Regions from separate parts of the Rhizobium sp. 01L419 genome, predicted to be linked through region 2. Evidence: predicted binding sites of a transcription regulator. Region 2 holds the regulator's gene; the other holds the start of a gene.
The links. The regulator LexA, encoded in region 2, represses DNA repair genes until DNA is damaged. The targets are predictions, from matches to a motif close to TGTTCNNNNTGTGTTCNG.
Positions count from the first base shown of each region.

Region 1 (11,410 bases), on a different contig from region 2:
GTCGAGCGGAAGTTGACGCCGAGTTCCTTTGCCATGATCTGTGCCAGCGTCGTCTTGCCGAGGCCGGGCGGGCCGACGAAGAGGACATGGTCCAGCGCCTCACCGCGGTTTTTAGCGGCTTCGATGAAGATCTTGAGATTGGCACGCGCTTCCGCCTGGCCGGTGAACTCGTCCAGAGACTGCGGGCGCAGCGTCGTATCCAGGTCTTCGCCACGCTTTTCAGGCGTTATCAGGCGGGCATCGGTCATAGGGTATTTCCGTTCGAAGCTTGCTCAAGTCCATACACCAAGCGGCCTGCGTTGACACCCTGCGGGGCCATCAGCGCGAAAGTTCCCGCAGGCCAAGACGGATCAACTTGGCGCTATCCGCATCTTCGCCGGCGGTCTTCATGGCGGCGGCAACCGCATTGGCTGCCTGATCACGCGAATAGCCGAGATTGGTCAAGGCTGAAACGGCGTCGGCAACAGGGGCTGCGGCCACACCTTCGCCGATCTCCTGCTTGAGGCCGATATTGATCGCATCGCCGGCAAAGGCAGGTGCCTTGTTCTTGAGCTCGGTGACGATACGGATCGCGACCTTGGGACCGACGCCCTGGGCGCGTGAAACGGCGGTCTTGTCCTGGAGGGCGATCGCATTGGCAAGTTCGGGAGGTGTCAGGGTCGAAAGCACCGCGAGCGCTACTTTCGCGCCGACGCCCTGCACGCTCTGCAGCAGATTGAACCATTCGCGTTCGAGCTGCGTCTGGAAGCCGAAGAGCTTAAGTTGGTCCTCACGCACATAGGTTTCGATGAAGAGCACGCAGGCTTCTCCCGCGGAACCGAGCTTCGAGAGCGTGCGCGCCGAGCAATAGGCGACGTAGCAGACGCCGTGCACATCCACGAGCACATAGTCATCGCCGATCTCGTCTATAGTGCCTTTCAGCTTGCCGATCATGATCTTGTTCCGTCAGGGATGGGTTTCGGGTGAAATGATATCGAGCGAAGGATCAGCCGGCCATCGCCTGGCGCATACGGTTTCCACCGCGGTGATGGGCATGGCAGATGGCGATCGCCAAGGCGTCGGCGGCGTCGTCGCCCTTGAATTCGACTTTCGGCATGAGAATTTTCAGCATCATGTGGATCTGTTTCTTCTCGCCGTGACCGACGCCGATGACGGTCTTCTTTACGGCGTTCGGTGCATATTCCGACACCGGCAGGCCGGCGCGGGCAGGCACCAGCATGGCAATACCCCGAGCCTGGCCGAGCTTCAGGGTCGCTACCGCATCCTTGTTGACGAAGGTCTGTTCGACGGCGGCTTCGTCCGGCTTGTAGGAATGAACGACTTCAGCAAGGCCGTCATGCAGCTGGCAGAGGCGCGAGGCGAGATCCATGTCACCATCCGAGGTGACGGTTCCCGAGGCAACAAAACGCAGCGAATTACCGAGCGTATCGATAATGCCCCATCCGGTGCGGCGAAGGCCGGGATCGATACCGATGATGCGAATCGTGTTTTGCATGGCTCACCCTATAGCGGAGGCGAAATAAGTGCCATCGATATGTGAACAAAGCGAAAACGCGCCCTGTTTTCGGTACGGCATTTACCGGGAATTAAACCGGATGCATGAATTCTGGTCCATCAAATGTGAGAGGGGCCGGCTTCCGCAGGGCTTAAGCCTCCGATGTTCTGTTTACAGGTCAACTGGCCGGCGATTTTCCCGACTGGTGCGCCGTTCCGGAAGGGTTCGTTTTCATGGCTCAGAGATTTCAGTCCCTGTCCTTCAAGGTGATTGCCACCTTCATCCTGTTGGCCACGCTTTCGGTCGCGGTGATTGACGTCCTCGCCTATTTCGCCAGCAGCCGCGTTTCCGACGAGCAGGCGCTGAAGGCGAAGGAGAGTGTGCTGATCTTCCGCGGTGACATGCTGCAGGATCAGCTCGAGCAGCTCGAGAACCAGGCGACCTCCATCGCGCGCATCGAAGCGCTGCAGATGTCGATCACCAATTTGAAGAGCGGCTGGAAGACGATGGAGAAGAGCTCCGGCGATGCGCGGGGCGAGCTGAAGAAGGTATTTATCACGAACAACCCGAACCCGCCCGACCAGCGCGAAAAGCTTGCCAAGCCCGAGGGGCCGAGCGGATTTTATTATTCGAGCCACGAGAAGACGCAGGGCGAAGTGGCCCGCGATCTCACTGATACCGCCTTCAGCGATCTGCTGATCGTCGATCTCGACGGCACCGTGCTCTATTCCTACAAGAAGAACGACGACTTTGCCGAAAACCTGAAGTCCGACGCCTGGAAGGCCACCGGATCAGGCATCGCCTATGCCAAGGCGATCGAGAATACCGCGAAGGCAACCGACGATTCCGCGCCGACGGCCTTCTCCGGTCTGCGCGTCGATGCGGGCAGCGGCAAGTCGGCGATCTTCTATGCCGTGCCGATCGTCAAGCTCGGCCAGGCGAAGGGTCTGATGCTGTTCAAGGTGCGCGATGACGTCGTCACCGGCATTCTAGCGAAGGGTATCGTGTCCGACAGCACGGCACAGGCGGCGATCATTTCAGGTGACGGCTCGGCCGTCGGTCTTAATGCGTCCGGCCGGCTTGCGACGCTCGATACTGCGCAGTTCACCTTTGTGAAGGATGCGCTAGCGAGCTCGGCGATGACAGTTGCGGATTTCGATCGCGCCGATGGTGTGGCACGCGCTTATGTGCGCGGCATCGACTATCGCGGTGACCGGTTCCTCGTCGTCGAAAGCGTGCTGCTCAGCGAATTGAATGCCGGCTCCATCGAGATCGCCACGCTGCTGACCTGGATCGGCATCGGCGTTCTCGTCATCATGGCCGTTGCCACGGGGCTCATCACCAACTTTCTGTTCTCGCCGCTCGCCCGCCTTGCGGGCGTGACGCGCGAAGTCGCTGACGGCAAGCTGGAAGTCGAGATCGGCAGCCAGAACCGCAAGGATGAGATTGGCACGATGGCGAAGGCGCTTGGCCGTTTCAAGCAGTCGCTGATCGAAGGTCGCGAACTCGAAGCAGTAAGCGAGCAAACGCGTGCACAGGCCGAAAGCGAACGCCAGGAGAACCTTGCGCAGCGCGAAGCAGAAGCCCGCAGCCTGCAGGACGTCGTCACGGCACTCGACGAAGGGCTTCATCATCTGGCAAGCGGCGATCTGGCCTATCAAATCGAAACCCGCTTCCCGAGCGAGCTCGAAAGCCTGCGCGTGAACTTCAACGAGGCGCTCTCAACGCTTAACGAAACGATGACGGCGATCGGCGGCAACTCGATGGCCGTCCGTGCAGGCTCCGAGGAGATGCGCACGGGGGCGGATGAACTGGCCGGCCGCACCGAGCGGCAGGCAAGCTCGATCACCGAGACGGCTAATGCGATCAGCGCCATCACCCAGTCGGTGCGCGTGCAGATCCAAAGAGCCGAGCATGCCGAGCGCATCGCCCGCGATGCCAAGAAGGAAACGGTCGGCTCCAGTCAGATCATGCGCGAGACGATTGCGGCGATGGAGGCGATCCAGACGTCTTCGCGCCAGATCAACACCATCATTTCCGTCATCGACGATATCGCCTTCCAAACCAATCTGCTGGCGCTGAACGCCGGCGTCGAGGCAGCGCGTGCCGGCGAAAGCGGCAAGGGCTTTGCGGTCGTCGCCATGGAAGTGCGCGAACTGGCGCAGCGGTCTTCGAGTGCAGCCAAGGAAATCTCCAGCCTGCTGCAGAAATCCACGCATGAGGTAGAAAGCGGTGTGGCCCTCGTCGAGAAGGCCGGGGTTGCACTGACCGGCATCGGCGGCCATGTCGAAGCCATCAACGGCCAGATCAACGAGATCATGGAGTCCACCCGCGAGGAGGCGGATACGTTACGACAGATCAACACGTCTGTCGCCGAACTCGATTCCATGACGCAGCAGAATGCGGCTATGGTCGAGGAAACGACGGCTGCGATCCATCGTCTCGCGACGGAGGCTGTGGAAATGGACCGCCAGCTCGGCAATTTCACCCTTGGCGAAGGACATCAGCAGCATGGCGGCGACATGCACCTGCTGCGGAAACGGGCTTGATCGTATTATGATTATCCGCTTCGAAAGACCTGAGGATGCGGATGCCATTCACGCACTGACATGGGCGGCATTCGAGCCGATGCCTTATAGCAACAATACCGAGGCCCGGATCGTCAGGGATCTTCGTGCATCAGGTGACCTTGCGATATCGCTCGTTGCGGAAGAGGGCGAAGAGATCATCGGCCATATCGCGTTCTCGCCGATCACGATCGGCGGTGTCGAGGACGGATGGTATGGGCTGGGGCCGATTTCGGTGAAGCCGGAGCGGCAGCGGCAGGGCATCGGCAGAGCGTTGATCCTGAAAGGTCTGGACCTGCTGAGAGAGCGTGACGCGACGGGCTGTGCGCTGATCGGCAATCCCTCGGTCTATCGCGACGTCGGCTTCGAAAGCGATGGAAGGCTGACTTACGGCGATCTCGAAACGCGATATGTGCAGCGGATCGTCTTCAACGGGCCGCCGCCCTCCGGTGCACTGAAATTCTCTTCTGCTTTCGACGAATGACAGCCGCTTGCTACCGGTGTTTTTGTTTGCGCTGCGATTTGGAATAGCTCCATAGCGAACCTACATAGACCGCACCCCTATTCTTGCGCGGCAGGTTTCCATGGTTCCCTTTTCCATTCTCGATCTTTCCCCCGTGGCCGAAGGCACGACCATCAGCCAATCCTTCGACGCGTCGAAGCGAATGGCTCAGAAGGCGGAGGAATACGGCTATACGCGTTTCTGGATGGCGGAGCATCACGGTATGCCCGGCGTTGCAAGCGCTGCAACCTCAGTCATTCTCGGCCAGATCGGAGCGGTGACGAAGACCATCCGCATCGGCTCGGGCGGCGTCATGCTGCCGAACCACGCGCCGCTCGTCATTGCCGAACAGTTCGGCACGCTGGAAGCGCTATTCCCCGGCCGTGTCGATCTCGGGCTTGGCCGCGCGCCGGGAACGGATATGCGCACGGCGCAAGCGCTGCGGCGTAATCTCGATGCCGGTGCCAACAGCTTTCCCAATGATGTGGTGGAGCTGCAGCAGCTGCTCGGCACGCCGATCGAAAATCAGGCTATCCTCGCTGTGCCCGGTAACGACTCGCATATCCCGATCTGGCTGCTCGGCTCCAGTCTCTACAGTGCCCAGCTTGCGGCCATGCTCGGCCTTCCCTTTGCCTTCGCCTCGCATTTCGCGCCTGATATGCTGCTCGATGCGATCGCGATCTACCGTGACCGTTTCCAACCCTCGGCAGAACTCGACAAGCCCTATGTAATGGTCGGCGTCATGGGTGCCGTTTCGCAAACGGGCGAGGAGGCACAGTATCATTTCACCTCGGCCCAGCAGCAGTTTGTCAACCTGCGGCGCAATGTGCGCGGGCCTTTCCCGCGACCGGTCAAGGATATGGATGCTTTCTGGTCGCCGATGGAGAAGATGAATGTCGAACATACGCTGCGTTACGCCGTCGTCGGCTCGCCGGCCACGGCCGAAGCTCAGCTCAACGACTTCCTGAAGGAGACGCAGGCCGATGAAGTGATCATCTCGATGCCGATCCATGACGTCGAGGCGCGATTGAAATCGGTGGAGCTCTTTGCCGGGCTCGGTAATTTCATGCGGGCTGCAGCCTAATCAGCAGAACACAGGCAAACAAAAACCCGGCTGAAGTGCAGCCGGGTTTTTCATTCCGTATTCGACAAGGCGTCAGGCCGAAAGCTTGGCCAGGACTTCTTCCGAGACTTCGAAGTTCGAATAGACGTTCTGGACGTCATCATCGTCTTCGAGCGAGTCGATGAGCTTCAGCATCGACTGGGCCTTTTCTTCGTCGACCGGCACGTTGTTCTGGGCGCGCCAGACCGCCTTTACGGTATCAGCTTCACCGAGAGTGGCTTCGAGAGCCTTGGCGACGTCGCCGAGGGCTTCGAAGGCGGTTGTGATGTAGTGGCCTTCCTCATCGGTCTCGACGTCATCGGCGCCGGCCTCGATGGCGGCTTCCATGATCTTGTCGGCGTCACCCGCGGACAGCTTGTAGGTGATTTCGCCGACATGGTCGAAGGAGAAGGACACCGAGCCGGTTTCACCGAGGGCGCCGCCGGCCTTGGTGAAAATCGAGCGGACGTTAGAAGCTGTGCGGTTACGGTTGTCGGTCAGGGCCTCGACGATGATCGCCGTGCCGCCCGGGCCATAGCCTTCATAGCGGACTTCGTCATAGTTCTCCGTGTCGGCTCCGGAGGCCTTCTTGATCGCGCGGTCGATATTGTCCTTCGGCATCGACTGGGCCTTGGCGTTCTGGATCGCCAGGCGCAGGCGGGCGTTCATCGTCGGGTCGGGCAGTCCGGCCTTGGCGGCAACGGTGATTTCGCGCGCGAGCTTGGAGAACATTTTCGACCGCACGGAATCCTGACGGCCCTTGCGGTGCATGATGTTTTTAAACTGTGAATGGCCAGCCATGGCACCCCTGTTCACGTCTCATTGTTCGGAATGGGCCGCCTTATAGGATCGGAAGGGGCGATATTCAAGGAAAAAGCAGCTTTTCGATCCTTCCCTGACGGCGTGGCGGGTGGCGGAACAAAGCCGAGGAGATGACGTTTTCAACCGACGACACCAACAGGAAAGGAACGGCCATGGCAAGCTTCAGCGAAGCCCGTGAACAACCGGCACGTCAGCTCTGGGACCAGATCAACGACATCCATGCCGGCATGCTCGGCCTTTCAGGCGTCGACATGCATATGCAGCCGATGGCTCCGAATGTCGATCCGACCACCAATACGATCTGGTTCTATACCAAGACGGATGCCGAACTCGTGCAGATGATCAAACCAGGCAGCCGCGCGCATTTCTGCGTGATCGGCAAGAACCACGATTATCATGCCTGCCTGTCCGGGGTTATCGAGGTGCGTCCTGATTCCGCAAAGATCGAGGAGTTCTGGAACTCTGTCGTGGCCGCCTGGTATGAGGGCGGTAAGAAGGATCCGAAACTGACGATGCTTTCCATGCATGTCGATGATGCGGAAATCTGGGTGTCTACCGGCAGCAAGCTGAAATTCGGCTGGGAAATCGCCAAGGCCAATTTCGACGAGGAGAAGATGCCCGATGTCGGCATCAAGCGGCATCTGCAATTTGCTTGAGTCCAAAGGCCCGGCACAGAGCGCCGTGCGTCCATTCGGACGCACAAAGAACGCTCTACCTTTTTGAATCTATGCATCGGCCCGAAAATCGATTCCGATTTTCGGGCCGATGCTGTAGTCCGGGCCTTTTTACTGCACGTCTTTCATCACATAGATCAGGGGCTTCTTCGGGAGCGTGCGCAGCGAAACGGTAATGCTGTTGTCGGGCGCATAGTTGACGTCGAAACCATTGCCGAACATCGAGATGAAGGCGTTGACCGGCGGCCCGCGGCGATGCATCGGCAGGATCAGCGATGAGCGCAGCCGTTTGATGACGCGGCTCATGCTGTCGGCTCCCATGGTCAGGCCGCCGTCGACCGGTACCATGACCACGTCGAGCCTGCCGATTTCGGTGTAATGCGTATCGGTCAGCTCATAATGCAGGTGGCCGAGATGGCCGATGCAAAGGCCTGATATTTCGAAGATGAAAATGGAATTACCGTCGAGTTGTGATCCGCCGAGCCCGTAACTGAAGCGGATATCCGTCGTGACGTTGCGGATATAGGCGTCACCAACCACGAGATTGATCCTGGCCTTATCGCCAGAGGCGTCGCTCCAGCCATGCAGCACGTGTTTGATGCCGGGATCCGGCGTCAGCGTGTAATGCGTCGAGTGCGCCTTGTTCATGGTCACGACATCGGGGGTGACGGCCGGCTTGTACCAACCATTATAATCAGTGGCGATGACGATGCCGCCAGGCGTCTCGATCTCGAAAGTCGAATGGCCGAGATAGGTGAACTTGACGTCCTCACCCTCGGAAACCGCTGGGACCACCGGCACTGCGCTGGAGAAACTCGCGAAGGTGGCCTTGGGAATATTCTGCGCGATGGCCTGGCACTGGCTGACCGGTCTTCGATCTTCCTGGGCTTCGGCAAGGTTCGGTGCGGAGAAAACCGCAACACATGCGATAGCGAGGACAAGACAATGCGGCTTCATGCCACCCCTCCGGCGCTTTCACGACGCCGGGAGGATGCGGCATGCCGTCGCAGCGGTCCAGACGGGGCATGCTCACAATTGCGTGTTACGAGGCGCTAGCGCCAAAACTCCGGGATCGTCTCGGCAAGCCTCGGGCCGAGGCGCAGGGGGGCGATCTTCTCCGCCAGTCCCGTCGCATCGGAGATTTCCACGCCGACACCGCAGATGGTGGCAGGCCCGGTGGCTGCCTCCATGCGGCCCTTCGGCATCTTGGAGATGAAGCGGTTGAGCGGCTCTTCCTTGTCCATGCCGAGCGAGGAGTCGTAATCGCCACACATGCCGGCGTCCGACATATAGGCGGTGCCGCCGTTCAGGATCTGCGTGTCGGCGGTCGGCACATGAGTGTGCGTCCCGACGACAAAGCTGGCGCGGCCGTCGACGAAATGGCCGAAGCACTGCTTCTCGCTTGTCGCTTCCGCATGGAAATCGAAGATGATGGCATCGGCCTGTTCCTTCAAAGGGCAGGCAGCAAGGATCGTTTCGGCCGCCTTGAAGGGGTCGTCGAGCTCGGGATGCATGAAGACGCGGCCCATGATGTTTGCGACGAGCACGCGGGCGCCGTTGCGCGCATAGAAAAGGCCTGAGCCGCGGCCAGGCGTTCCCTGAGGGTAGTTCGCCGGTCGCAGGAATTGGTCATGGCGACCTGCGAAGGCGACGGCATCCTTCTGGTCCCAGACGTGATTGCCTGTCGTCACCACGTCGGCGCCGGCATTGATCGTTTCCAGAAAAATGTCTTCGGTGATGCCGAAGCCGCCGGCGGCGTTCTCGCCATTGACGATGACGAAGTCGAGTTTCAGGTCGGAAACCAGGCCGGGCAGGCGATCCCAAACCGCCGTGCGTCCCGTCTTGCCAACCATGTCACCCAGAAATAGCAGTCGCATTCCCTATCCAATCCGTGAGGTAAAATGGCGCAGGCCGCTTTCCGTCAGGATGGAATCCAGGCTTATGTCGTGCGGCTCAGCGGGTACCTCTGCCACTTCCTGGCAGTCAAATGCAATGCCGATCAGCTTCGGAGACAGGCCTTTTTGCCGGAGACGGTCGATTGCCCGGTCGTAATGGCCGGCGCCATAGCCGATGCGGTGGCCACGGGAATCGAAGGCGGATAGCGGCACGAGCATAATATCGGGGTCGAGAACAGCCGCATCCTCACCTGGGCCGACCGTGCCGAAACCGGTGCCGATCAGCGCTGAGCCATGGGCGAGTTCCCGGAACACAATGGTCTGCTTATCGATGATGGCGGGCACGCAGAGGCGGGCTCCACGTCCGCGCCACCGTGTCATCAACGGCTGTAAGTCGGCTTCGGAGCGGATCGGAAGAAAACCCGAGATGATGGTGTCGGGCGCAAAAGCAATGGCATCGCCGGCATGAGCTGCCATGTCGAGGCTTTTGGCGGCACGCAGATCGGTCGGGATGGCGTCGCGAAGCGCCAGACGCTCGGCGCGCAGTTGGGCCTTCAATTCCTTTGGTGTCATTTTAGGTTCCGTATCGTTATCCGGCGAAGATAGCCGCTCGCCGTCGGTTGCAACAGGCAAAACACCTATTCCTCACCTGTTGGCGGCTCATCCTCGATATGGGCTTGGGCGAGCTTCAGCATGATTTCCGATGCTTCCATCAATGTCGTGCGCTCTTCCGGCGTCAGGCGGGCGTCCATCGCCTTTTCCAGCCAGGCGCGGCGAGAGCCTATGTCCTCGGACAACACCGTACGGCCGTGAGGAGTGATCGACAGTTCGATCTCGCGACGGTCGGTCTCGCTACGCGTGCGGCTGATCAGCTCGTCGCGCTCAAGTGCAGCAATGATGCGGGTGACCGATTGCGGCTGCAGGTGCTCCTCCAGGGCCAACCGCCAGGCGGGCATCGGCCCCAGGCGGTGAAGGGTGGCGAGGATTGCGATGGTCGATAGGCTATGCGGACCCTCGGCCCGCGCGGCACGCAGGCGGCGGCCGAGCAACAGGACGGATCGCAGGATGAGTGTCGCAGGTGCGTCCTGGTTACTGGACATATAGTACGCACTGCGTATTATTTTTCCCGATCCCAATTCCGGGTCTGAGAGACGGTTGATGGAAAAGACATTCAATCACGTAGCCGGGGCCTTTCGCTGGTCGACTGAAAAGGAAGTGACGGCAATCGAAATCGCCGTATCAGCGCTTGCCATGGCCGTTCCGGCACTGCTTGCTGCGAAAGGCCACCATTCGGGGCTCGGCCTGATCGGCGGCATGGCGATGAGCGGGACGGTAGCGCATGGCAGACTGCGGGCGCAAGCCGCGAGCGCAGGGGCCGCACTGCTGGTGCTGATGCTTGCGGCAGCGCTTGCCTGCGCACTCGGGCGGCTCGGCGACGCTTGGCAGATCGGCCTGCTCTTGATCGCCGCGCTTGCCGGTGTCACAGGCGGTTTCGATCGCGCCATGGTCGCCGCCTCGATGCGTTTCATCTTCTATCTGGTCATGGTCGGCGGCATCGTCTCCGCCACGACGGCAGATCCGCTGCTTATCTTTGCCGTCATCATCGGCGGCGCGCTTTTCGCTGTCGTTCTCCACATGGCGATGGCTGTGGTCGTCGCGCATACCCGCGGTCATGCCTCAGAGGAGACCGAGGACGACCGCAAGCCAACCGCCAGACAGAAATTCAACAGGCTGCGGCATTCCCTGGTGGAGCCGGCAGGTTGGCAATATCCCGTCCGGCTGGTTTCCTGCCTGAGTGCCGTCTCGCTGATCCACCTGTTCTTTCCCGATCATGACGTCCATTGGGCGGCGCTGACGCTGGTGCTGCTGATCGAGCGGCGGCCGGAACGTTTGCCGCTCAAGACGACGCAAAGGGTGATCGGCGTCCTTTTCGGCGTCTGCTGTGCGGGGTTGTTATCCTTCCTTGCCTTGCCGATCTGGGCCGATGTGCTTGTTGTCGCAGCGCTCGGCGGTATCAGGCCGTTTTTGCGGGCCAGGAACTATCTCGTCTATTCGATCGTGATGACGCCGCTGATGATGATGGCCATGGGGACAGCCGATCATGCCGTCCCGGCTTCCGCGCTGCTGGACAGGTTATTCGCAACCGTCTTTGCCGCCTGCCTGGTGCTGCTCGTCAACCAGGCAACGATTTATCTGTTGCCTCAGACGGCAGCGCCGAAAACCTAGACGACGATGCTGGAGGGAATGGTCGCCGTCGGCACTGCAGCCGACAGGCCGGTCACGGCCGATTGTGCTGCGCCGATTGCGCCATCGGCGGCAGCATCGCGGTTCTTCTCGCGTAGATCGCGCATGG
Region 1 covers NZ_JBFTSM010000004.1:72,234-83,643, reverse strand. The annotation lists gene ruvB (Holliday junction branch migration DNA helicase RuvB) at 1-248, opposite strand, end outside; gene ruvA (Holliday junction branch migration protein RuvA) at 319-933, opposite strand; gene ruvC (crossover junction endodeoxyribonuclease RuvC) at 986-1,495, opposite strand; gene AC1DUP_RS10390 (methyl-accepting chemotaxis protein) at 1,729-4,044, shown strand; gene AC1DUP_RS10385 (GNAT family N-acetyltransferase) at 4,052-4,546, shown strand; gene AC1DUP_RS10380 (LLM class flavin-dependent oxidoreductase) at 4,647-5,648, shown strand; gene AC1DUP_RS10375 (YebC/PmpR family DNA-binding transcriptional regulator) at 5,721-6,467, opposite strand; gene AC1DUP_RS10370 (pyridoxamine 5'-phosphate oxidase family protein) at 6,641-7,144, shown strand; gene AC1DUP_RS10365 (MBL fold metallo-hydrolase) at 7,274-8,119, opposite strand; gene AC1DUP_RS10360 (TIGR00282 family metallophosphoesterase) at 8,215-9,039, opposite strand; gene AC1DUP_RS10355 (5-formyltetrahydrofolate cyclo-ligase) at 9,043-9,630, opposite strand; gene AC1DUP_RS10350 (MarR family transcriptional regulator) at 9,696-10,157, opposite strand; gene AC1DUP_RS10345 (FUSC family protein) at 10,216-11,283, shown strand; gene AC1DUP_RS10340 (hypothetical protein) at 11,280-11,410, opposite strand, start outside.
Region 1: the regulator LexA is predicted to act here: its motif matches at 1,537-1,554, upstream of ruvC (crossover junction endodeoxyribonuclease RuvC).

Region 2 (11,410 bases):
CGCGCGCAGGCAAGGCGGCGGAGGTGCTTGGCAGTCTGGATATCGGGCAGGGTGCGGTCTCGATCGGCGGACGCGTTGTCGCTGTTGAGGGCGTTGAGGGCACGGACAGCATGCTCGACCGCGTGGCGGCCCTGAGATCAGCAGGCCGTATTTCGCCACGCCGGCGCGGAGTGCTGGTCAAGCTTTGCAAGCCACAGCAGGATATCCGCGCTGATCTGCCGGCGATTGGCGTGTCCACCGTGCTCAACGCCAAAGCCGCCGGGCTTGCAGGAGTGGCCATCGAAGCCGGCCGCTCGCTGGTGCTTGATCGCGACGCGCTCATCAAGGCGGCAGACGAGAACGGTCTTTTTGTCTGCGGTATCGACAAAGGCTTGCCTGGATGGGGGCTTGCATGAGCGACAGGCCGTTGAAAATTGCTGTCGTAGCCGGCGAAGTATCTGGCGATCTGCTTGGCGCCGATCTCATCGCGGGTCTCAAGAAAATCTATTCCGGCCCTATCGAACTCGTCGGTGTCGGCGGCGAGGGCTTGCAGGCCGAAGGATTGACGTCGCTCTTCGATTTCTCCGAACTCTCGGTCATGGGCATCACGCAGGTCCTGGCGACGCTGCCGACGCTGTTTTCCCGTATTCGGCAATCAACAGCGGCGATCATTGCGGCAAAGCCCGATATCCTGCTCATCATTGATAGCCCGGATTTCACACACCGCGTCGCCAAGCGCGTGCGTACCGCGCTGCCTGATCTGCCTGTCGTCAACTATGTCTGTCCGAGTGTCTGGGCATGGAAGGAATATCGCGCGCAACGCATGCTCGCCTATGTCGATCATGTGCTAGCGGTGCTTCCTTTCGAGCCGGCGGTGATGCGGCGTCTCAACGGACCTGCGACCACCTATGTAGGCCACCGTCTCGTCGCCGATGCAACACTTCTGGAGACCCGACGCCTGCGTGCTGGCCGGCAGCCCGGTAACGGTGCGATCCTGCTCCTCCCTGGTTCGCGTTCGTCCGAAATCAGGAAGCTTCTGCCTTATTTCGAAGCCGCCGCGAACGAGTTCGTTGCCCGCAATGGTGCGAAGCGCTTCATTCTGCCGACTGTGGCGCACAGGGAAACCCTCGTGCGAGAAATGACAGCAGGCTGGGCGGTAAAGCCTGACATCGTCGTCGGCGCTGAAGCGAAATGGAAAGCCTTCACCGAAGCCGATGCGGCCATGGCGGCGTCCGGCACCGTGATCCTGGAGCTGGCGCTTGCCGATGTCCCCGTCGTTTCCGCCTACAAGGTCGACTGGATCATGCGCATGCTGACATCAGGCATCAAGACCTGGAGCGGCGCACTGCCCAATCTGATCGCCGACTACGCGGTCGTGCCCGAATATCTGAACGACATCGTTCGCGGCGCAAGCCTCGCGCGCTGGATGGAGAGGCTGTCAGCCGACACCTACCAGCTCAAGGCGGTGAAGGAAGGCTACGATCTCATCTGGCAGCGTATGCAGACGGAAAGGCCGCCTGGCGAGCATGCGGCGCAAATATTGCTTGATGTTCTAGCCAACAAAAAACCCGGCCATTCCTGACCGGGTTTTCTTTTGTCTATGAAGTCAGCGCTTAGCGCTTGGAAACCGGCACGTAGTCGCGCTTCGGTTCGCCGATATAGAGCTGGCGCGGACGGCCGATACGCTGTTCCGGATCTTCGATCATTTCGTTCCACTGCGCGATCCAGCCGACGGTGCGGGCGAGAGCGAAGAGCACGGTGAACATGGTCGTGGGGAAGCCCAGGGCCTTTAGCGTGATGCCGGAGTAGAAGTCGATGTTCGGATAGAGCTTCTTCTCGATGAAGTACGAGTCGGTCAGCGCAATGCGCTCCAGTTCCATGGCGACTTCGAGAAGCGGATCGTCCTTGATACCGAGTTCGCCGAGAACTTCATGCGTGGTTTTTTGCATGATCTTGGCGCGCGGGTCATAGTTCTTGTAGACGCGGTGACCAAAGCCCATCAGGCGGAACGGATCGTTCTTGTCCTTGGCGCGGGCGATATATTCCGGAATGCGGTCGACAGTGCCGATTTCCGTCAGCATGTTGAGGGCTGCTTCGTTAGCGCCGCCGTGAGCGGGGCCCCAGAGGCAGGCGATGCCGGCGGCGATGCAGGCGAACGGGTTTGCGCCCGAGGAGCCGGCGAGACGAACCGTCGAGGTCGAAGCATTCTGCTCGTGATCGGCATGCAGGATGAAGATACGGTCCATGGCGCGTGCGAGCACCGGATTGACGACATATTCTTCGCAAGGAACGGCAAAGCACATGCGCAGGAAGTTGGACGCGTAGTCCAGGTCGTTCTTCGGGTAAACGAAGGGCTGGCCGATATGGTACTTGTAGGCCATGGCGGCAAGCGTCGGCATTTTGGCGATCATGCGCAGGCTGGCGACCATGCGCTGGTGAGGATCGGTAATGTCGGTGGAGTCGTGATAAAATGCCGAAAGCGCACCGACGCAGCCACACATGACGGCCATCGGATGTGCGTCGCGGCGGAAGCCGGTGAAGAAGCGGCTCATCTGCTCATGCACCATGGTGTGGTGCGTGACGCGATAGTCGAAATCCTTCTTCTGAGCGGCGGTCGGCAGTTCGCCGTAGAGCAGCAGGTAGCAGGCTTCCAGAAAGTCGCCGTGCTCGGCAAGCTGCTCGATCGGGTAACCGCGATGCAGCAGAACGCCCTCGTCGCCGTCGATATAGGTGATCTTCGATTCACAGGATGCGGTCGACGTAAACCCGGGGTCGTACGTGAAGGAAGCCGTGTTTTTGTAGAGTGCACCGATATCGATCACGTCTGGTCCGACCGTGCCTTTTCGCACGGCGAGGTCGACTGATTTGTCACCGATTTTGATTGTAGCGCTTTGATCCGTCATGCTGATCCTCCGGGGTGGCGGTGGCGCCGCAAAAGCGCCATAAGGGTTAAGCGTCCTAAGCGATAGCTATATGATCGCGAAGCTAATGCCAAGTTACCGTGACGCCATTTTGTGCATCGCGGCATCATCTTTTAGGCAGTGCAGCGATGAGCCTCACGCATATCAGAACACCATGATTTGACTGGATTTTTGCTGCCGCAAATTTTCCTCGTATTTCAATCGATTATTGTTTGCGAGTTTTGATCTGAGGTTGCATTCTGCCGATCTCCGGGGGCGGGTCCAAGCGAATATGACGGGGTTCGATACAGCAGAACGGCATGTGCAATCCATTGATGCAAAGATGGATTTTGCTGATGCCGCACCGCGCGCCATTGTGACGCAACTGGCAAGGACGCAGGCTACGGTTCCGTTTCCGTGGCGGCTGATCGCCGTTGCGAAACGACACATCCGATCGTCTGTCCGCATGGCCGCTGAAGAGGCTGGCTACGGTCGCCTCATTCTTTTTTCGCCGGTCTTCCTTGGTGCAGGTGCCGCGACCTGGTTTCTGGCAGCTTCGGATTTTCCGGCTGTCTCGCTTGGTCTCTGCCTTTTTGTTGCCCTCGGTGCCGTCGTACTTTGCGGGTATCGCCGGACGAAATTGCGGGCGATGCTCTCTGCTCTGCTTCTCTTTGCCGGCGGAATGCTTTCGGCACAGGTTGAAACATGGCGGGCGCAGACCCTGATCCTTGATTCAGCCGTAGCAACAACGGTAACCGGCAGGATCGAGCGCCGCGAAGGCGACGGGCGGGGGCGCTGGCGTTACATTCTTGACGTCACCGGAACCGACGCGCCGCAGATCAAGCGTCCGCCTAAACGCATTACAGTGCTCGTGAGAGGCGCCGCGCAGCCTTTCGAGCTTGGCGACGTCATCGAGGGCAGGGCGCGTCTCACGCCTCCGGCAGGCCCCGCACTTCCCCACCTCAATGATTTTGCTTTCAGTGCCTATTTTGACGGCATTGGCGCCAACGGCTTTTTCTATGGCGCGCCGAAAAAGCTTGCCTTGCAGCCACAGCAAGCGGGCTCGGTCGGTGAGGCGACACTCGAATGGCTCTATCGCCTCAGGAGTGGCATCGGCGATCGCATACGCTCCACCCTGCCGGGCGATACCGGCGCCTTTGCCGCTTCGCTTGTCACCGACGAGAGGCGGGCGATCTCGGATGACACGACGGACGCGCTGCGGCAGTCCGGCCTTGCCCATATCGTCGCGATCTCCGGTCTCAATATGGCGCTTTCCGCCGGCATCTTTTTTGTCGGCCTGCGCGTCGTCCTTAGCCTTTTTCCCGGCATTGCCCAGGCGTGGCCGACCAAGAAAATCGCGGCGGCCGGTGCGCTCGCGGCGGTGACAGCCTACTATCTGATCTCCGGCTTTGCCGTCTCCGCTGAACGTGCCTTCATCATGATGGCCATCATGCTGGTTGCCGTCTTCTTTGACCGGCCATCGATCAGCCTCAGAAACGTGGCGCTATCCGCTCTTGTGATCCTTGCGATCTCGCCATCGGAGGTGCTGGGGCCGAGTTTCCAGATGTCCTTTGCCGCAACACTTGCCCTGGTCGCCGGCTACGATCTCTGGAAAGGCCGGCCGATGTGGGAGAATGTCTTTGCCAACCTGCCGATCATGAAACCCCTCTTCGTGGTCGGCGGTTTCTTTGGTGGCATTTTCCTGACGTCGCTGATTGGTGGCTTCTCTACCGCGCTGTTTTCGATTGAGCATTTCCACCGGCTGACAGCCTACGGCCTGCCGGCAAATCTCGCGGCCATGCCGGTGATTTCCTTCATCGTCATGCCGGCTGGGATGCTGGCGATGCTGCTGATGCCCTTTGGCCTGGACGGCTGGGCATGGCATGTGGCAGGCTTCGGGCTCGATCTGGTGATCACAATCGCAAAGACGGTATCGAGCTGGGGTGGCAATATCGATGTGGGCCGTTTGCCGGGTTGGTACTTCCCGACGGCCGTTTTCGGTTTTCTGCTGCTGACCCTCCTCAGAACTCGACTGCGGCATATCGGAACGGCAATCGTCACTCTCTCCACGCTTGCTGTCGCGGCGCTGCCATCAGAGGCAATGCCCGACATCGCCATTGCCGAAGACGGTAGCCTCGTTGCTGTTGTCGATGGAGAGGCGATAGCTTCGAACCGCGAAAAGCCACCCGCCTTCATCTTCGAACAATGGCAGCGGGCGCTTGCCATCGAAGAGCACAGGAAGCCAGTCACGCTGGAAGCTGCCAATAGGCCCACTGCGCCCGAAGGCAAAAGACTGCAGCTCTCGCGGGATCAACAGAATGAAGCCAGAGAGTCGATGAGACGTGTCGCGATCGGTTCGCCGTCACGGTTCTCGTGCCTGAAAGGTGCCTGGTGCGCCATCATGCTCGGCAATGGAAAGAAACTGACGGTTATCGACAATGCAGCCTATCTGGGCCCTGCCTGCGATACGGCCGATATCGTCGTCACCCCTGTCCGTCTGCGTTTCGACGGCTGCCGATCCGGAGCTATGCTCTTTACTGGCGAAACATTGCGCAAGACAGGCGCGATCGAGCTTCGTTTCACAGATGGCGGAGTTGCGGTTGCCGCTACCTTCGACGCATTGCGACGGCCCTGGATGCGCCACCGTGCCTATGACTGGCGTAGCGACACATTCGCTGATGTTGGCCCGTCACCGGTCAGTGATAGCGACGAATGAGGCCGACGAGCTTGCCCTGGACCTTGACGCGATCCGGCGGGAAAATGCGAGTCTCGTAAGCGGGGTTTGCGGCTTCGAGCGCAATCGATGCGCCCTTGCGGCGGAAGCGCTTGAGCGTCGCTTCCTCTTCATCGACGAGTGCGACGACGATGTCACCCGGATTGGCCGTGCTACCGTTGCGGATGATGACGGTATCGCCATCGAAGATGCCGGCTTCGATCATCGAGTCGCCACGAACTTCGAGCGCATAATGTTCGCCGGAGCCAAGCATATCAGCGGGAACGGTGATGTCATGGGTGTTGTTCTGGATTGCCGAAATCGGCACGCCGGCAGCGATGCGCCCCATGACCGGCACGGAAACCGAATTGCCGTTGTCGGCCGCAGGTGCTGACTTTGCCGCGGCGGGAGGCGCAACAGGTTGCGGCTTGCCGAGGCTGCCTTCGATGACGCTTGGTGAAAAGCCGCGCCTTGGCTGCAGGCTCGAGCTATAGGCTTCCGGCAGCTTGATGACTTCGAGCGCACGCGCCCGGTTCGGAAGCCGGCGAATGAAGCCGCGTTCTTCGAGCGCCGTGATCAGCCGATGAATGCCGGATTTCGAGGCCAGATCCAGGGCGTCCTTCATCTCGTCGAAAGATGGCGGAACGCCGGATTCCTTCATCCTTTCATGAATGAAAAGAAGAAGTTCCTGTTGTTTGCGCGTGAGCATCGGCGTGTGACCCCAGTATTGAAACAAATCCAGAACGGACACTATATGTTCCATATGTGTTCCGCAAGTGGCTAAATTTTCGTAAAATTTCTCTCCATTGTGTTGAGAATTTTATTTTTGTCGGCGCCCGTCCCGTCCGGCCTTGCTTCGTAAGGCTTGTTGAAGCACATCTCCTTGTGATTGCTGGAGAGTAGCTGATGACCCAAGACACGCTTGCGATCGATCATCTCGTTTTGCCGGTTACCGATATCGCCCTTGCACGCGAGAGGTTGGGCAAGCTGGGCTTCACCGTCGCTCCGGACGCGCGCCATCCCTTCGGTACGGAAAATGCCTGCGTTTTCTTCGCCGACAGGAGCTATCTCGAGCCGCTCGGCATCGCCAGTGTCGAGGAGAGCGACAGGACGGCGCGCGACGGCAATGTCTTCACAGCCCGCGATCAGGCCTTTCGTTTTCGATGCGGCAGCGAGGGCCTGTCTGCTATCGCCTTCAGTGCCGCGGATGCAAAGCATGAACATGCTCGATTCGTTAAAGGCGGCATTAGCGCTGGTTCTGTGTTGCAGTTCGAACGTCCCGTGAAAATGCCGGATGGCACGGAGAGCATTGCCGGCTTCCGGCTCGCCTTCGCCGGCGACCTTCGGGCACCGGATTTCTTTCTCTTCGCCGTCGAACGCGTCAATCCGCTCCCTGCTGACCGCAGCGCGCTCGAAGCTCACGTCAACGGCGTAACCGGAATTGCCGAGATAGTTCTAGCCGCGCCCGAGCCTTGGGCCTTCGGCGAATTCGTCCGTGGCGTGGCAAGAGCCGACGCCGCAGATGAGACCGGTTTTGGGGTGAGAGTTCCTCTGGCAAACACAAAGATCAGTCTGATGAACCCGGCGGGTCTGGAGGCCTATTTCGATCTGGCGACGCCGGACACCGATCGCGGCCTGCGTGGGCGGGCGATCCTTTTCCATGCGGGCGATCTTGCCGTGACAGAAGCGCATTTGGCTGCTAACGGGGTGACCTATACACGCAAGGGCAACCGTATTCTGGTGAAGCCCGCGCCCGGCCAGGGCGTGCTCTTCGCCTTCGAGGAAACATCATGAGCTCCAATACCAATTCCCAGGTGACGGTCGGCGAGGGCGCCGGTAAGGTCACCTTCTCCAATACCGGCCGCTTGTCGCTGATCGCCGGCGCCTGTGAAATGGAAAGCCGCGACCATGCGTTCATGGTGGCTGGCACATTGAAGGAACTGTGCGCCAAGCTCGGCATCGGGCTTGTCTACAAGACGTCTTTCGACAAGGCCAATCGCTCTTCGTTGTCGAGCAAACGCGGTGTCGGCCTTGAGAAGGGGCTGGAAGTATTCGCTGATCTCAAGAAGGAACTCGGCATTCCGGTTCTCACCGACATTCACAGCGAAGAACAATGCGCCGAAGTAGCGAAGGTCGTTGATATCCTGCAGATACCGGCCTTCCTGTCTCGCCAGACGGATCTTCTGGTGGCTGCTGCCAAGACGGGCCGCGTCATCAACGTCAAGAAGGGCCAGTTCCTGGCGCCTTGGGATATGAAGAACGTGCTCGGCAAGCTGAATCAGAGTGGCAATCCGAACATTCTGCTGTGCGAGCGCGGCGCTTCTTTCGGCTACAACACGCTGGTCTCCGACATGCGCTCCCTGCCGATCATGGCAGCCACCGGTGCGCCAGTTATCTTCGACGCCACTCATTCGGTCCAGCAGCCGGGCGGGCAGGGGGAAACCTCCGGCGGAGAACGGCAATTCGTGGAGACGCTCGCGCGCGCTGCCGTGGCGGTCGGTGTTGCTGGGGTCTTTATCGAGACTCATCAGGACCCGGATAACGCGCCCTGCGACGGCCCGAACATGGTCTATCTCAAGGATATGCCGCGGCTTCTGGAAAAGCTGCTGGCTTTCGACGCGATCGCTAAAGGCTGACAGTCAAAAGCCTGACATGATCGTAATATAGCGACGAGTGGAACTGCATGCCGAAGGGTGCCGCAAACTGCCATTGTAATTTGCGCACCTTCGATTAAGACGGTTTCAAACGATTTATCCACCCACCGAGCAGGAAAAAACCATGACTGCAATTACCGATATCATCGCCCGCGAGATTCTCGATAGCCGTGGTAACCCCACCGTCGAAGTCGATGTCTATCTCGAAGACGGCAGCATGGGCCGTGCGGCTGTTCCCTCGGGCGCTTCGACTGGCGCGCATGAAGCCGTCGAACTGCGCGACGGTGGCAAGCGCTATCTCGGCAAGGGTGTCGAAAAGGCCGTCGAAGCCGCCAATACCGAGATCTTCGACGCGATCGGCGGCATCGACGCTGAAAACCAGATTCAGATCGACAAGATCATGATCGAGCTCGACGGTACGCCGAACAAGTCACGCCTCGGCGCCAACGCCATCCTCGGCGTTTCGCTTGCTGTTGCCAAGGCTGCCGCGGAGGCTTCCGGCCTGCCGCTCTACCGTTATGTCGGTGGTGCTTCGGCAAGCCTTCTGCCGGTTCCGATGATGAACATCATCAACGGCGGCGCTCATGCCGACAACCCGATCGACTTCCAGGAATTCATGATCCTGCCGGTTGGCGCAGATTCGATCCGTGAAGCCGTCCGTATGGGCTCGGAAGTCTTCCATACGCTGCGCAAGGAACTCGCTGCCCAGGGGCACAACACCAATGTCGGCGACGAAGGTGGTTTTGCACCGGGCCTGAAGAGCGCTCCGGAAGCCCTCGACTTCATCATGAAGTCGGTTGAGAAAGCCGGCTACAAGCCGGGTGAGGACATCTATCTCGGCCTCGATTGCGCCTCGACGGAGTTCTTCAAGGACGGCAGGTATGTGATGGAAGGCGAAGGCCGCACGCTCGAACCGGGCGCAATGGCCGAATACCTCGCCGAACTCGTCGGCAAGTACCCGATCATTTCCGTCGAAGACGGCATGGCAGAAGACGATTGGGAAGGCTGGAAGACGCTGACCGATCTTGTCGGCAAGAAGTGCCAGCTTGTCGGCGATGACCTGTTCGTCACCAACTCGGCTCGTCTGCGTGACGGTATCCGCATGGGCGTTGCCAACTCGATCCTCGTCAAGGTCAACCAGATCGGCTCCCTGACGGAAACGCTCGACGCCGTCAACACCGCGCACAAGGCAGCCTACACCGCCGTCATGTCGCATCGCTCGGGCGAGACGGAAGACTCCACGATCGCCGATCTCGCAGTTGCCACCAACTGCGGCCAGATCAAGACCGGCTCTCTGTCGCGCTCGGATCGTCTTGCCAAGTACAATCAGCTTATCCGCATTGAAGAAGGCCTCGGCCCTCAGGCTGAGTATGCCGGCCGTTCCATCATTCGCGGCTAATACGATCTTATGAATCAGGCATTTGGAACCCGCGCCTTGGCGCGGGTTTTTTGTTGCGTCAACTCTGAGTCAATGAACGGTTAATCTCTGCGCGGTAAATTGAAGGGATTGGTAATGCGTTACAGAGCATGCGTGTATGTGGACAAAGCATCATAAGAAGAGAAAGACCGGTCGCTTCGTCATTCCGGCCATGGCGGTCGCCTTCCTCTCCTATTTCGGCTATCATTGCATCCATGGTGATTATGGTCTGCGTGCGACGGAGGCGTTCGAGCGCCAACGTATCGCGCGCGAGAAGGAATTGGCTGTGCTGAAGACCAGGCGCGAGCATCTCGAAGCGCACGTTGCACTTCTTAGCGACGGCTCGCTGGACAAGGATATGCTCGACGAAAAGGCGCGGTATCAGCTCAATATGTCGCGCGCAGACGAGATTGTAATTTACAATCACTACCGCAATTAACCGAATTTGGGTTAATCTAGAATTCTCGTTCTTTATCAGTAATTTACCTGCGAATATGAGCCATGCAATTATGGCATTGCTGTGGTCATTTTTCTTCCCTATGGTACGCGCCACCTGAGAACCGATAAACCCATAGGGAGGGTTGAATGGCGTTGCGCAAAACCGCGACCGTTTCCAGCCGCAAAAACAGTGCGAAATCCGCAGGCAAGATATCGAACGGCGGTCCTATCGCCGATTTCGATCGGGACGAGGAGCTCAAGGCATATCGCGAGATGCTGCTTATCCGTCGTTTCGAGGAAAAGGCGGGCCAGCTTTACGGCATGGGCTTCATTGGTGGTTTCTGTCACCTTTACATCGGCCAGGAAGCTGTCGTCGTCGGCATGCAGATGGCCCAGAAGGAAGGTGATCAGGTTATCACCGCCTATCGCGACCACGGCCATATGCTGGCTACCGGCATGGAAGCGCGCGGCGTCATGGCTGAACTGACCGGGCGTCGCAACGGCTATTCCCACGGGAAGGGCGGCTCCATGCATATGTTCTCCAAGGAGAAGCATTTCTACGGCGGCCATGGCATCGTCGGTGCCCAGGTTTCGCTTGGAACAGGCCTTGCCTTTGCAAACCGCTACCGTGGCAATGACAGCGTATCCATCGCCTATTTCGGTGATGGCGCGGCCAACCAGGGCCAGGTTTACGAGAGCTTCAACATGGCTGCTCTCTGGAAGCTGCCGATCATCTATATCGTCGAAAACAACCGTTACGCCATGGGCACCTCGACGGCGCGCGCTACCGCGCAGTCGAACTATTCGCTGCGCGGTTCCGGCTTCGGCATCCCTGGCATCCAGGTCGACGGCATGGATGTTCGTGCCGTCAAGGCTGCTGCCGATGAGGCGCTCGAACATTGCCGCTCCGGCAAGGGGCCGATCATCCTGGAAATGCTGACATATCGCTATCGCGGCCACTCCATGTCGGACCCGGCGAAGTACCGCACCAAGGAAGAAGTGCAGAAGATGCGCTCCGAGCAGGACCCGATCGAGCAGGTCCGTCTGCGTGTCATGGAAAAGGGCTGGGCGACTGAAGACGATCTGAAAGCGATCGACAAGGAAGTCCGCGACATCGTCGCCGATAGTGCCGATTTCGCCCAGGCTGATCCGGAGCCGGATGCGTCCGAGCTCTACACCGACATTCTGCTCTAATCGGGGAGGGAACCCATGCCTATAGATATTCTCATGCCCGCCCTCTCTCCGACGATGGAAGAAGGCACGCTGTCCAAGTGGCTCAAGAACGAAGGTGACAAGGTCACTTCCGGTG
Region 2 covers NZ_JBFTSM010000019.1:111,617-123,026, reverse strand. The annotation lists gene AC1DUP_RS29880 (LpxI family protein) at 1-395, shown strand, start outside; gene lpxB (lipid-A-disaccharide synthase) at 392-1,561, shown strand; gene gltA (citrate synthase) at 1,593-2,882, opposite strand; gene AC1DUP_RS29865 (ComEC/Rec2 family competence protein) at 3,172-5,595, shown strand; gene lexA (transcriptional repressor LexA) at 5,576-6,301, opposite strand; gene AC1DUP_RS29855 (VOC family protein) at 6,499-7,386, shown strand; gene kdsA (3-deoxy-8-phosphooctulonate synthase) at 7,383-8,228, shown strand; gene eno (phosphopyruvate hydratase) at 8,371-9,645, shown strand; gene AC1DUP_RS29840 (FtsB family cell division protein) at 9,782-10,102, shown strand; gene pdhA (pyruvate dehydrogenase (acetyl-transferring) E1 component subunit alpha) at 10,249-11,295, shown strand; gene AC1DUP_RS29830 (pyruvate dehydrogenase complex E1 component subunit beta) at 11,311-11,410, shown strand, end outside.